DNA from 2 places in the Marinobacter sp. GH_1 genome. Region 1 is predicted to be linked to the other one. Evidence: predicted binding sites of a transcription regulator. Region 1 holds the regulator's gene; the other holds the start of a gene.
What was found. The regulator sigma-54, encoded in region 1, starts transcription at its own class of promoters, with help from an activator protein. The targets are predictions, from matches to a motif close to ANTGGCATNNANNTTGCTNT.

Region 1 (5,897 bases):
CTGGCGATAGATCTGTTCGAAGTTGGCCAGTTCGGCAGACAGGTTGCGGGCGTCGATGCTGACGGCCATTTTCCGGAGCCGCCCCGGCGCTTCCTGTTGTGCCGCTTCCCGGGTCAGCGGGAACAGCAGTCCGATGGGAAGGTTGTCAATGCAATAAAAACCCAGATCTTCGAGCACATGCAACGCGGTACTCTTACCGGACCCGGATCGGCCACTGACGATGATCAGTTTCATGATGGACGCTCCTGCCTGCTTCTGTTGGTGCTACTGCTTATCAGGATGCCGCGGTCATGCGCTGGTAAAGGGATGCTGCATCCTGGCACTGGCGAAGCTGTTCACAGAACCCGTTGTCGTTGAATTTCTCGGCCAACTGGCTTAGCAACTCCAGATGTTCACTGGTGGCTTCTTTGGGCACGATCAAGGCAAACACCAGGTCGACCGGCTGATTGTCGATAGCATCGAAGTCGATGCTCTCTTCCAGTGTCATCAGCACGCCGATCACACGGTCCAGCCCCTCCAGCCGGCAATGGGGTATGGCAATACCCTGGCCGATACCGGTGCTGCCAAGCCGCTCGCGAGAAACCAGATTGCTGAAAATCTCGGTGTCGCTGAGGATTTCATCCTGATGATGAATATGCTCTGCGATGGTTTCCAGTACCCGCTTTTTACTGGAGGCTGGCACCCTGCACAGCGTCAGTTCGGGAGCCAGAATGTTGTCGATGGTCAGGGATGTATCGCTCATGGATCGACTGTGATTCCGTAAAAAAAAGGCTGCGGCCGGTATGCCCCGCCGCAGCTCGTATCATTGAAACACCCGGTACGGTGGCGCTATGAGCGCGCTCAGCCGTTGCCGTGCATCCGGTCTACATTCTTTTCTTTGTGCTTGAGGATCTGGCGGTCCAGCTTGTCCACCAGCGAATCAATCGCGGCGTACATATCCTCACTCTCTGCCTTTGCATGGATATCGCCACCGATGACATGCAGGGTGGCTTCAGCCATCTGACGTACCTTCTCAACTTCCAGCGTCACCTGACAGTTACTGATGTGGTCAAAGTGACGCTCCAGCTTCTCGAACTTGGTGTTGACGTAATCCTTCAATGCAGGGGTCAGTTCTACGTGATGGCCTGAAATGTTGAGTTGCATAGGCGTCTCCTGTTGTCATCATGCCGGTGTTGCCACCGGGCTGCGTGTCCGGTGCTTCGTGCACCGGCAAAAACATTAAACCAGTCGTTTGCGCTCGTTTGAAGGAGGGATGTGCATGGCCTCCCGGTATTTGGCAACGGTGCGCCGGGCCACATTGATGCCCTGATCTCCAAGCATGGCTGCAATCTTGCTATCGCTCAACGGCTTTTTCGGAGTTTCTTCTGAAATCAGTTTCTTGATCATCGCACGAATAGCAGTGGAGGAACATTCTCCGCCCTCAGCGGTACTGACGTGGCTGGAGAAAAAGTACTTCAGCTCGAAAATGCCGCGGGGTGTGTGCATATACTTTTGCGTGGTGACCCGTGAAATGGTGGATTCGTGCATTTCCACGGCCTGGGCGATATCCGAGAGGATCAGCGGCTTCATCGCTTCCTCCCCCTGGTCCAGGAAACCCTGTTGGTGCTCAACAATCCGGGTGGCGACTTTCAGTAGCGTTTCATTGCGGCTTTGCAGGCTTTTAATGAACCACTTGGCCTCCTGCAGTTGATCCCGCAGGTAGGTGTTATCAGCACTGCTATCGGCGCGACGGATCAGCGATGCATAGCTGGCGTTGACCCGAATTCTCGGGGCGATCTCCGGGTTGAGCTCAACACGCCACCGGCCCTCGTGTTTTCGGACGATGACGTCTGGTATCACGTAATCCGGCTCCGCTCGGTCCACCACGTCACCCGGGCGAGGGTTGAGGCTGGTAATCAGGGCCAGAACCTCGCGCAACTGATCTTCTTTGAGTCTGCTGCGGCGCAGCAGTTGCGCGTAATCCCGGTTGCCCAGCAGGTGCAGGAACTGGGTAACCACCAGGCGTGCCTGTCGAAGCCAGGGGGTATCTGGCGGCAACTGGTTGAGCTGAATCAGCAGGCATTCCTGCAGGTCCCGGGCGAACACGCCCGGCGGGTCGAAGTGTTGTAGCCGGTGCAGGACCGCTTCTACCTCGTCCAGTTCAAGGGGGTCTTCTTCGGTTTCGTCCTGCAGGCCGGAATGGATTTCCTCAATTGGTGAGGTCAGGTAACCGCGCTCGTCTACAGCGTCCATCAGGGCGTGGGCGATTGCCTGGTCACGCTCGCTCATGGGGGTCAGGTTGAGCTGCCATTCCAGGTGGTCCTGGAGGGTCTCGGCCGGTGAATTGCGGGTTTCGAAATCCGACTCGTTCTCGTCGTCCCCTTTGCTGGCTGGCGCCGGTGCAGACTGGTAGATATCGTCCCAGGCGGTGTCTACGGGCAGGTCGTCGGGGATGTTATCCGGAATGTCGTTTTCAGAAGCCCAGTCCGGGCCATTTTCGTTTTCATCCCAGTCAGAGGCAGCCTCGGTGGCCGGTTCATCGTGGTCGGAATCCCGGTCTTTATGTTCGTCCCGGGTGTCGGCATCCGTATCGGGGGTGTCAGACTGATCGTCATCCTCGGAGGTTTCCAGCATGGGGTTGGATTCCAGTGCCTGCTGGATTTCCTGCTGGAGGTCGAGGGTGGAAAGCTGAAGCAGGCGAATGGCCTGTTGCAGCTGGGGCGTCATGGTCAGACTCTGGCCCATCTTAAGCTGTAATGAGGCTTTCATAACCATGGCTCAAGATCCATAAATCAAGGGTGTCCCGGTAGTGACGTTGCCTGCTGTCAGGCAAAAAAATTGTTATACGCTGGTTACTTGCCGCTCACTGTTGTCAGTATAAGCAAGTTCTTTGCCGAGTTTACTTGCTACAGATCATCAAAACAATCAGACCTCGGTCGTCGAGGGGTTTTCTTCCGCTTACAGGTGGAACTCATCACCCAGGTAGACTTCCTTGACCTGCTGATTGGCCAGGATGGCTTCAGCATTGCCGGAGGCGATGATGTGTCCGCCGGAGACAATGTAGGCGTTTTCACAAATATCGAGGGTTTCCCGCACGTTGTGATCTGTGATCAGTACGCCAATGCCCTTGTCCCGCAAATGCCGGATGATGTGTTTGATGTCGCTGACCGAGATGGGGTCTACCCCGGCGAAGGGCTCATCCAGCAGAATAAACGCAGGTTCCATGGCCAGCGCTCTGGCGATTTCGACGCGCCGCCGTTCACCACCGGACAGCGCCATACCCAAGCTGTCCCGGATATGGGTGATGTGAAATTCCTCGAGCAGTTCCTCAAGTTTGGCTTCCCGCTCAGGCCGTTTCATGCCTTTTCGGGTTTCCAGTATGGCCATGATGTTGTCGCGCACGGTCAGTTTACGGAATACCGAGGCTTCCTGGGGCAGGTAGCCGATCCCTTTGCGTGCTCGGCCATGCATGGGCAGGGGTGTGATGTCCTGGCTGTCAATGGTGATTCGGCCGCGGTCGGAGGGTACAAGCCCGACAATCATGTAAAAACAGGTAGTTTTCCCGGCGCCGTTGGGGCCGAGCAGGCCTACGATTTCTCCGGACCGGATTTCCAGAGACACATCGAGAACCACTTTTTTCTGTTTGTAGCTTTTTGCCAGGTTGCTGGCCCTGAGAACTGCCATCAGTAACCTATTCGTCTGAGGGGTTGCTGGAGCCGCGAGGCTGAATCACCATTTCCACCCGGCCAGAGCTCTCTTCCGAAGGCGTGCCGCCTTCTGCAGTGACCACCCTGCGCACGGTGTCGTATTGGATGACGTCGCCCCGGAACACATTGTTGCCCTGTTCAATCACTGCCTGGCGCTCGAACGTCAGCCGGTTTTCCGCCGCTGACCAGGTGATGGTCCGCGCCCGGGCGTCTGTCATGGCTTCACCTTCCCGTGCCGGCTGGCGATATCGGGCGGGTTCGCCGCTTGCCTCAATCCGGCTGAGACCTTCGGGGCTTCGATACAGTACCACCCGTTCTGCGTTCAGCTGGGTGGCCCCCTGAACCAGTTCAACGTCGCCGGTGTAGATGGCGGTCCCTTCGGTATCGTCCAGGCGGGCGGAATCAGCGCTGACCTTGATGGGGGTGTCGGAATCCAGATCAAACGCGGTTGCCGGGCTGGCCAGCATCAGTGCGGCCAGTATGACCGGCAGTCGGTATGTGCGCTTACCTGATGGTTTCATATTGCCCTTCCACCCGGGAGTTGAGTTCCAGTATGCGTTCGTTTATCCAGGCTTTCATGCCATTGGCCTGGGTAACGCCGAACGGTTCGGTAATGGTGACCGGTTGATCGGTGTATACCGTGCCCTGGCGGTTATCCAGGGTCAGTGAGTCGGTTTTCAGGGTGGCTTCAGAGTCGCCGGTTTGCCGGAGTACGACGACGTTGCCCGTCAAGGTCACCTGATCATCGTCTTGGCGGAGGCTACCTTCATCCGCTTCGATTATCCATGGTGGGGTAGCCTGTTCGCTGAAAATCCTGGCCCTTGGAGCATTCATGGTGGCGTAGTTGGTGTCTTCAAACTGCTCAATTCGGGGGCTGGATATCGACATCTTAAGGTTGCCGTGTTCGTCCCAGGTTGTGTAGCGGCCCTCGATGATAAAACTGTCGGGTTCCGACGGGCCCCTGAGTTCTGCGGCATCGCCCCGCACACTGTCACCTTCCTCGTTCTGCCACATCAGGAAGACAGTGGCGAGAGCCGTGACCGCCAGTGCCAGGGTTCTCGCCAAGGGTTTGCGGGCGATGTTTGACAGCACCTCCGGAATCATGACGGCTCGCCCAGATAGGGGGCCAAAGTTGTTTCCAGCCGGTTCTGCGCCCAGAGTATCAGGTCACAGGTTTCACGCACGGCGCCGTGACCGCCCAGGGCCTGGGTGCAATAGTCGGCATGCTGGCGCACCAGCCAGTAGCCGTTGGGCACGCTGATGCCCAGGCCGGCGAATGTCAGGGCGGGCAGATCAGGCAGATCATCGCCCATATAGGCAATCTGGTCCGGAGCGATATCCATGCCTGCAACCAGTTCCTGTAACGCAACTTTCTTGTCTTCCCGGCCCTGCATCAGGTGCGGGATGCCGAGGTCGGTCATCCGTTTTTCTGTCAGTGGTGACCTGCGCCCGGTAATGACTGCCACGGTAATTCCAGCCATCATCAACTGTTTCAGACCCAGACCGTCCAGTATATTGAACGCTTTGAGTTCGTCGCCGGCAGCGCTGAAATACAACCGGCCGTCGCTCATGATGCCGTCTACGTCCAGGGCGATCAGGCGAATTCTGGCGGCTTTTGCCTTGAGCGTGTCGTCCCAGCCGGTGTGCATAGGCGGTGCGAAGTCACTCATTAAATCACCCCCGCACGCAGCAGGTCATGCATATTGATGGCGCCAACCAGGTTGCCGTCGTCGTCGGTGACGGGCAGGGCATTGATCTTCATCTCTTCCATGATGTTCAGTGCCTCGGCCGCCAGGTGGTCAGCCTGAATGGTTTTGCCGTGGCGGGTCATGACGTCCCGGATCGGAGTGGTGTGAACGTCGACGGATTTGTCCAGGGTCCGGCGCAGGTCGCCATCGGTAAATATGCCGGTCAGATGCCCCTGGGCGTCGACGATGGTGGTCATGCCCAGCCCTTTACGGCTGATCTCCAGCAGGGCGCCGCTGAGGGTGGTAGTTTCAAGAACTTTGGGAATCTGGTCGCCGGTATGCATGATGTCAGAAACCCGCAGCAGCAAGCGCCGTCCCAGACTGCCGCCCGGGTGAGAGAAGGCAAAGTCTTCGGCACTGAAGCCTCGGGCTTCCAGCAGGGCTACGGCCAACGCATCGCCCATGACCAGGGTTGCTGTGGTGCTGGATGTGGGTGCCAGGCCAAGCGGGCAGGCCTCCAGGG
Region 2 (5,897 bases), 1.7 Mb from region 1:
TGGAGCCTACCGAAGGCAGTCAGCTGGCGTTTGTGACCATGCCGCAAGTGTTCGAAGACATGCGTGGTGGTTACTGGGTTGGCGTGCTCTTCTTCGCGCTGTTCTTCATGGCCGCATTCAGTTCCAGCCTGGCGGGCCTGAAGGTGATGATTGCCGCGGTGGCGGAGGAGTTCCGGCTGAGTAACGTTGCCGCAGTGAGTATCGTAACGGTTGTCATGCTAGTGCTTGGTACCGCCTCAGCACTCAGTTTCACGCCCCTTGAATGGACCATTGCCGGTGAGCCGGTGCTGGACGTTATTGATCGTGTGGCTGGTGGCAACGTGATTATCTTCTCCGGAGTATTCGGTGCCGCATTGTTCTGCTGGTTCATCCCGCCCCAACGCATCCGTACGGTTTTGGGTACAGAGAGCCGCTGGTGGGAGTGGCGTATTTACCTGGTCGGGCGGTTTCTGCCGGTGCTGGTGTTGTTATGGATTGTAGTCACCTATGCGCTCAGTCAGCTTGGTTTTGGTTAGTAGCCCTCTGGGTGTGGAGGTGAGGTCTTATTTGGGCTCCCAGCCTTTCGAATTTGCGGGCGGGCTTGCGGGGTGGCTGGCATTGGCGGGCATCCGCTTGATAAAAGCACTTGTCGTTTTTGCACTCAGGAAGGGAAAGGCTCGACTCGGTGCAACGGTCACGCGCACTTCGGGATACCTTCTTTTCTTTTACCCTCGGTATTCCTGTGCTGCCCGTCGGTAGGGGGGTATGGGGTATTTTTCTGGCAGGGAAAAAGATGTCTGAGCACAGCGAGTTGTTTTTCCCAGAAGAAAAATACCCCATACCCCGCGTACCCGCCCGCAAACCAAACAGGCTAGGAGCCCAACCCAGAAACCCAAGTCAACACTCAAGAAGCCCGAAACTGCCGGGCATCAAGCTTGAGCTTGCCCAGGCGGGAATTGAGGGTCGTTGGCTTGATGCCAAGAAGTGCCGCCGCCCCGTCGTCTCCGAAAATGCGCCCGCCAGTCATTTTCAGCGCCTTGATCAGGTTCTGTTTCTCCAGCTCCTTCAAGTCTACCTCGGTCAACAACTCACTGTCGTAGTGGCGCGATGGCGTTGAGTTTGCTGCGGTATGCGCGGGAGTCTCGGAACCGGGAAGGTCCAGATCCAGGCGGCCATCGGCGGTAATCACCTGGCGTTCGATGACGTTTTCCAGTTCCCGAACGTTGCCCGGCCAGTGGTAGGCCTTGAGGGTCACCACGTCTCGTTCTGTCAGAACCAGCGGTGGCCGGTTGAACTTCTGGCAGGCCCGGTTCAGGAATTCCTGGGCCAGCATGGGAATATCTTCAAGCCGCCTGCGCAGGGGAATGGATTCGATAGGGAAGACATTGAGGCGAAAATACAGATCTTCCCGGAAGGTCTTCTCCTGTACCTCTGTTTTTAGATCCCGGTTGGTGGCGGCAATCACTCTTACATCGACGGCGCGAGTCTTGTTCTCACCCACGCGTTCGAACTGCTGATCCTGAAGCACCCGCAACAGCTTGCCCTGCAATTCCAAAGGGATTTCACCCACTTCATCCAGAAACAGGGTGCCGCCGTCGGCCAGTTCGAATCGGCCGATTCTGTCGTTCACGGCGCCGGTGAAGGCGCCTTTGATGTGGCCGAAGAACTCGCTCTCAAACAGGTCTTTTGGAATGGCCGCGCAGTTTACCCGGATCAGCGGGCGGTCGCGTCGGGTGCTGGCCTGGTGGATGGCTCGGGCAATCAATTCCTTGCCAGTGCCGGATTCGCCGGTGATCAGAACGTTAGCGTCGGTAGGAGCTACCATGCCGATGCGCCGCACGATGGCCTTGATGGCGTCGCTCTGGCCGAGGATTTCGTGGAAGTGGAACTCCGCGCTGAGTTCTTCCTGCAGGTAGGCGTTTTCCATTTCCAGCCGGCGTTTCAGGCTTTCGACTTCTTCCAGTGCTGATTGCAGTTCCTTCTGGGCTTGCAGTCTGGAGGAGATGTCCCGGAACACCACGACCGCACCCACCGGGTGGCCGTTGTCCATGATCGGGGTGCTGGTGTATTCCACCGGAAACCCGGTGCCGTCTTTGCGCCAGAACCAGTCGTCGCCAACGCGCTTGATACTGCCGTCCCGGAAAGCGCCGTAGATGGGGCATTCTTTCAGCGGGAACAGGCTGCCGTCTTCGTGGGAGTGGTGCACAACGCGGTGTATTACCCGCCCCATGAGTTCATCCATTCGCCAGCCCAGCATGCGCTCGGCGGCAGGGTTGGCGAAGGTGGTGCGGCCTTCGGCGTCTACCCCGTAAATGCCTTCGCCCACGGCGTGGAGAATCAGCTGGTTCTCCCGCTCCATATCCTTGAACAGTTCTTCCACTCGCCGCCACTCCAGCAAGCCGCCCCGGTGGTAATGATTGGCTTCGTGGCGTTCGCGCAGGGTTCTCAGTTGTCGCCGGTCGCGCAGTAGCAATAACAGGGTTTGCGATTCTGCTTCTCCCACGCAGGAAGAAGAAATTTCCAGTTCAACCGTGTGGCCGTCCCGGTGTTTCAGGTGGAAGTCACGGCTCCAGCTGTGGCTTCGGAACAGGGTTTCTTCAGTGAAGTTGATCAACTGGGGCCGCTGGTCAGCGAACAGCTGGGTACATGCCATGCTGGCAATGGATTGTCTGTCGGTGCCCGCCATTCGCGCCATGGCGCTGTTTGCAGCGAGGATCAGGTCCTGGCCCGCATCCACCAGAAGGGCAGCCTCTGGCAGGTGGTTGATCCATTGGTGTGTTTCGATGCGTTCGGGCTGGTTCATGCCGGGCTTCCGCTTGAGTGACGGTAAAACCCAAACAAAGCCTGTGCCAACTACGAAAAATCGAAGCGCTCGCTACGAGAAATCGTGGTCTACGAAATATCGTAGTTGGACGGGTTAGCATTCGTTTTTATTAAACCCCATAAAAACAATGAGGTAGAGGTTTTCATAAAGTTGGCACGAACCCCGCAATAGTCATCTCAGAACGTGCTGTTTGCCAAGGCCAAATCCTGGCCGGGCAGAACCAGAGTCTTAGTTGCACCGCAAGAGTGCAAAAAAACTATCTGAGAGTAGGGAGAGTGCACCATGACAACCAAAAGCCTTGGAAACCCGTTTGACGGCGACCAGTCACTTATCCACGCGAAAACCTGTGGTTGCCCGGAATGTAAGCCTGGTGACAGCCTGCCGTCTGTATCGCTGAACCTTCGCCAGACAGGGGGCGAGCAAGCCACAGGCTCTGCGGCCGGGATGGATTCCGAAGCCATGATGGACCGTGCCATCGAAAGCGCTGTGGTGCGCTCCGTGTTCGGTCATAACGATCACAGCCGCCGCAGCTTTATGAAGATGATGGGGGCAGGGACCGCAGCCGCTTTGCTGGGCTCCGTGTTCCCCATGGACAAAGCCAAGGCGGCGGTGAAGGAGTCGCTCGGCAAGCTGGAGAAAACCAAGCTGAACGTTGGCTTTGTGCCGATCACCTGTGCCACGCCCATCATTATGGCCGCTCCGATGGGGTTTTATGAGCGCTATGGCCTGGATGTTACCGTCACCAAAACGGCCGGTTGGGCCGTGGCTCGGGACAAGTCTCTGGCGGGTGAATACGACGCCTCACACATGCTCACTCCCATGCCCCTGGCCATGACCATGGGCGCCGGTTCCACGCCGGAGCCGTTCATCATGCCGGCGGTGGAGAATATCAATGGCCAGGCCATCGTGCTGCACGTGGATCACATGGACAAGCGTGACCCAAAGCAATGGAAGGGCTTCAAGTTTGGTGTGCCGTTTGAATACTCCATGCACAACTTCCTGTTGCGCTATTACCTGGCTGAAAACGGCATTGATCCGGATAAAGACGTTCAGATCCGGGTGGTTCCGCCACCTGAGATGGTCGCCAACCTGCGCGCCGGCAACCTGGATGGCTACTTGTCACCAGACCCGTTCAACCAGCGTGCCGTCTGGGAAAAAGTCGGCTTCATTCACATGCTCACCAAAGATATCTGGGAAGGGCACCCATGCTGCGCCTTCGCCTGCAGCCAGAAGTTTGCCAGCCAGAATCCGAATACCTACGGCGCTCTGTTGCGCGCCATCATCGACGCCACCCAGTACTCCAATGAGCCTGAAAATCGCAAAGAGATCGCCGAGGCCATTGCCCCGCGGAACTACCTGAACCAGCCGGTACCGGTGATCCAGCAAGTGCTGACAGGCCGCTACGCCGATGGCCTGGGCGAGGTGCAGAACGTGCCCGACCGCATCGATTTCGACCCGTTCCCGTGGCATTCCATGGGCATGTGGATTCTGACCCAGATGAAACGCTGGGGCTACATTGAGGGCGATGTGGATTACAAGGGCATCGCTGAGCAGGTCTACCTGGCGGGTGAAACCGGCAAGCTAATGCGCGAGATGGGGTACAGCGCACCCACCGAAACCTACAAAACCCACACCATCATGGGCAAAACCTTTGATCCGGAAACTCCGGAAGAGTATGCCCGTAGCTTCGCCATCGGGAGGATTTGACCATGGCCTCGTTAAATGTGAGGGCAGCACTGCTGTCGGTGTCTTTCCTGATCCTGGCACTTGGCATGTGGGAAATGGCCACCCAGCCGCCCGCGGCGACGGAGGCTACGTCAGAGTATGAATTGCTGATGGGCGTCTCGGGGTCAGAATCTCGTGTGCCGCCGCCATCAGCAGTCATCAAAGTGGCCTGGGCGGAGCTGTCTAACCCGTTCTATGACGCGGGTGCCAACGACAAAGGCATCGGCATTCAGCTGGCCTACTCGGTTTACCGGGTGCTGACGGGGTATCTGGCGGCCATGGCGATTGCCCTGCCATTGGGCTTCCTGATCGGCATGTCACCGCTGATGTACAAGGCGCTTAACCCGTACATCCAGGTGCTGCGACCGATCTCACCCCTGGCCTGGATGCCGCTGGCCCTGTTCATCATCCAGGATTCGGATGCGTCGGCCATCTTCGTGATCTTCATCTGCTCCATCTGGCCCATGCTGCTGAACACCGCCTTCGGCGTGGCCAACGTGCGGTCGGACTGGGTCAACGTGGCCCGCACCCACGAGCTCAATCCGTTCAAGACCGCGATTACGGTGATTCTGCCGGCGGCAGCACCAACCATCCTCACCGGCATGCGCATCTCCATCGGTATCGCCTGGCTGGTGATTGTGGCGGCGGAAATGCTCGTGGGCGGAACCGGCATTGGCTACTACGTGTGGAACGAGTGGAACAACCTGGACCTCGCCAGTGTGATCTTCTCCATCCTGATGATCGGGGTGGTGGGCATGCTGCTGGACCTGGCCCTGGGCAAGGCTCAGAAGCTGGTTGAATACAAAGAATGATCGGGCAGGGCGCCGGTTGTCTGGCGCCCGCCAGAACCCTCCGACTGGAGAATTGATATGAGTAAGTCATTCCTGGAAGTAGATGGATTGTCGAAGGTATACCCGGACGGCCAGGGCGGTGAGTTGACAGTCTTCGAAGACATCCGCTTCGCCCTGCAGAAAGGCGAGTTTGTGTGCATCATCGGCCATTCCGGCTGCGGCAAATCCACCATCCTGAACGTGTTGGCCGGCCTGGACGAGGCCAGTACCGGCAACGTGGTGATGAACGGAAAAGAGGTGAAAGGCCCGGGCCTGGAGCGCGGCGTGGTGTTTCAGAACTACAGCCTGTTGCCCTGGAAAACCGCCCTGAACAACATCATCTTTGGGGTAAAGGCCCGCTGGCCCAGCTGGTCCAAAGAGAAGGTGCGAGAACACAGCGAGCGATACCTGAAAATGGTCGGTCTGGACCACGCCATGGACCGCAAGCCCTCCCAGCTGTCTGGCGGTATGCGCCAGCGGGTGAGCATCGCCCGCGCCTTCGCCACCCAGCCAGAGCTGCTGTTGCTGGATGAACCCTT

Region 2: ACNSOI_RS05935 (sigma 54-interacting transcriptional regulator) is a predicted target of sigma-54. The motif match lies at 2,814-2,833, and genes of this name have one in related genera.

Annotation. Positions count from the first base shown of each region.
Region 1 covers NZ_CP184460.1:2,928,283-2,934,179, reverse strand. Annotated here, with positions in the region: gene rapZ (RNase adapter RapZ) at 1-234, opposite strand, end outside; gene ptsN (PTS IIA-like nitrogen regulatory protein PtsN) at 275-742, opposite strand; gene hpf (ribosome hibernation promoting factor) at 841-1,143, opposite strand; gene ACNSOI_RS13325 (RNA polymerase factor sigma-54) at 1,219-2,748, opposite strand; gene lptB (LPS export ABC transporter ATP-binding protein) at 2,938-3,663, opposite strand; gene lptA (lipopolysaccharide transport periplasmic protein LptA) at 3,671-4,207, opposite strand; gene lptC (LPS export ABC transporter periplasmic protein LptC) at 4,191-4,790, opposite strand; gene ACNSOI_RS13305 (KdsC family phosphatase) at 4,787-5,356, opposite strand; gene ACNSOI_RS13300 (KpsF/GutQ family sugar-phosphate isomerase) at 5,356-5,897, opposite strand, start outside.
Region 2 covers NZ_CP184460.1:1,273,979-1,279,875, forward strand. Annotated here, with positions in the region: gene ACNSOI_RS05930 (sodium-dependent transporter) at 1-515, shown strand, start outside; gene ACNSOI_RS05935 (sigma 54-interacting transcriptional regulator) at 884-2,782, opposite strand; gene ACNSOI_RS05940 (ABC transporter substrate-binding protein) at 3,086-4,510, shown strand; gene ntrB (nitrate ABC transporter permease) at 4,513-5,340, shown strand; gene ACNSOI_RS05950 (ABC transporter ATP-binding protein) at 5,398-5,897, shown strand, end outside.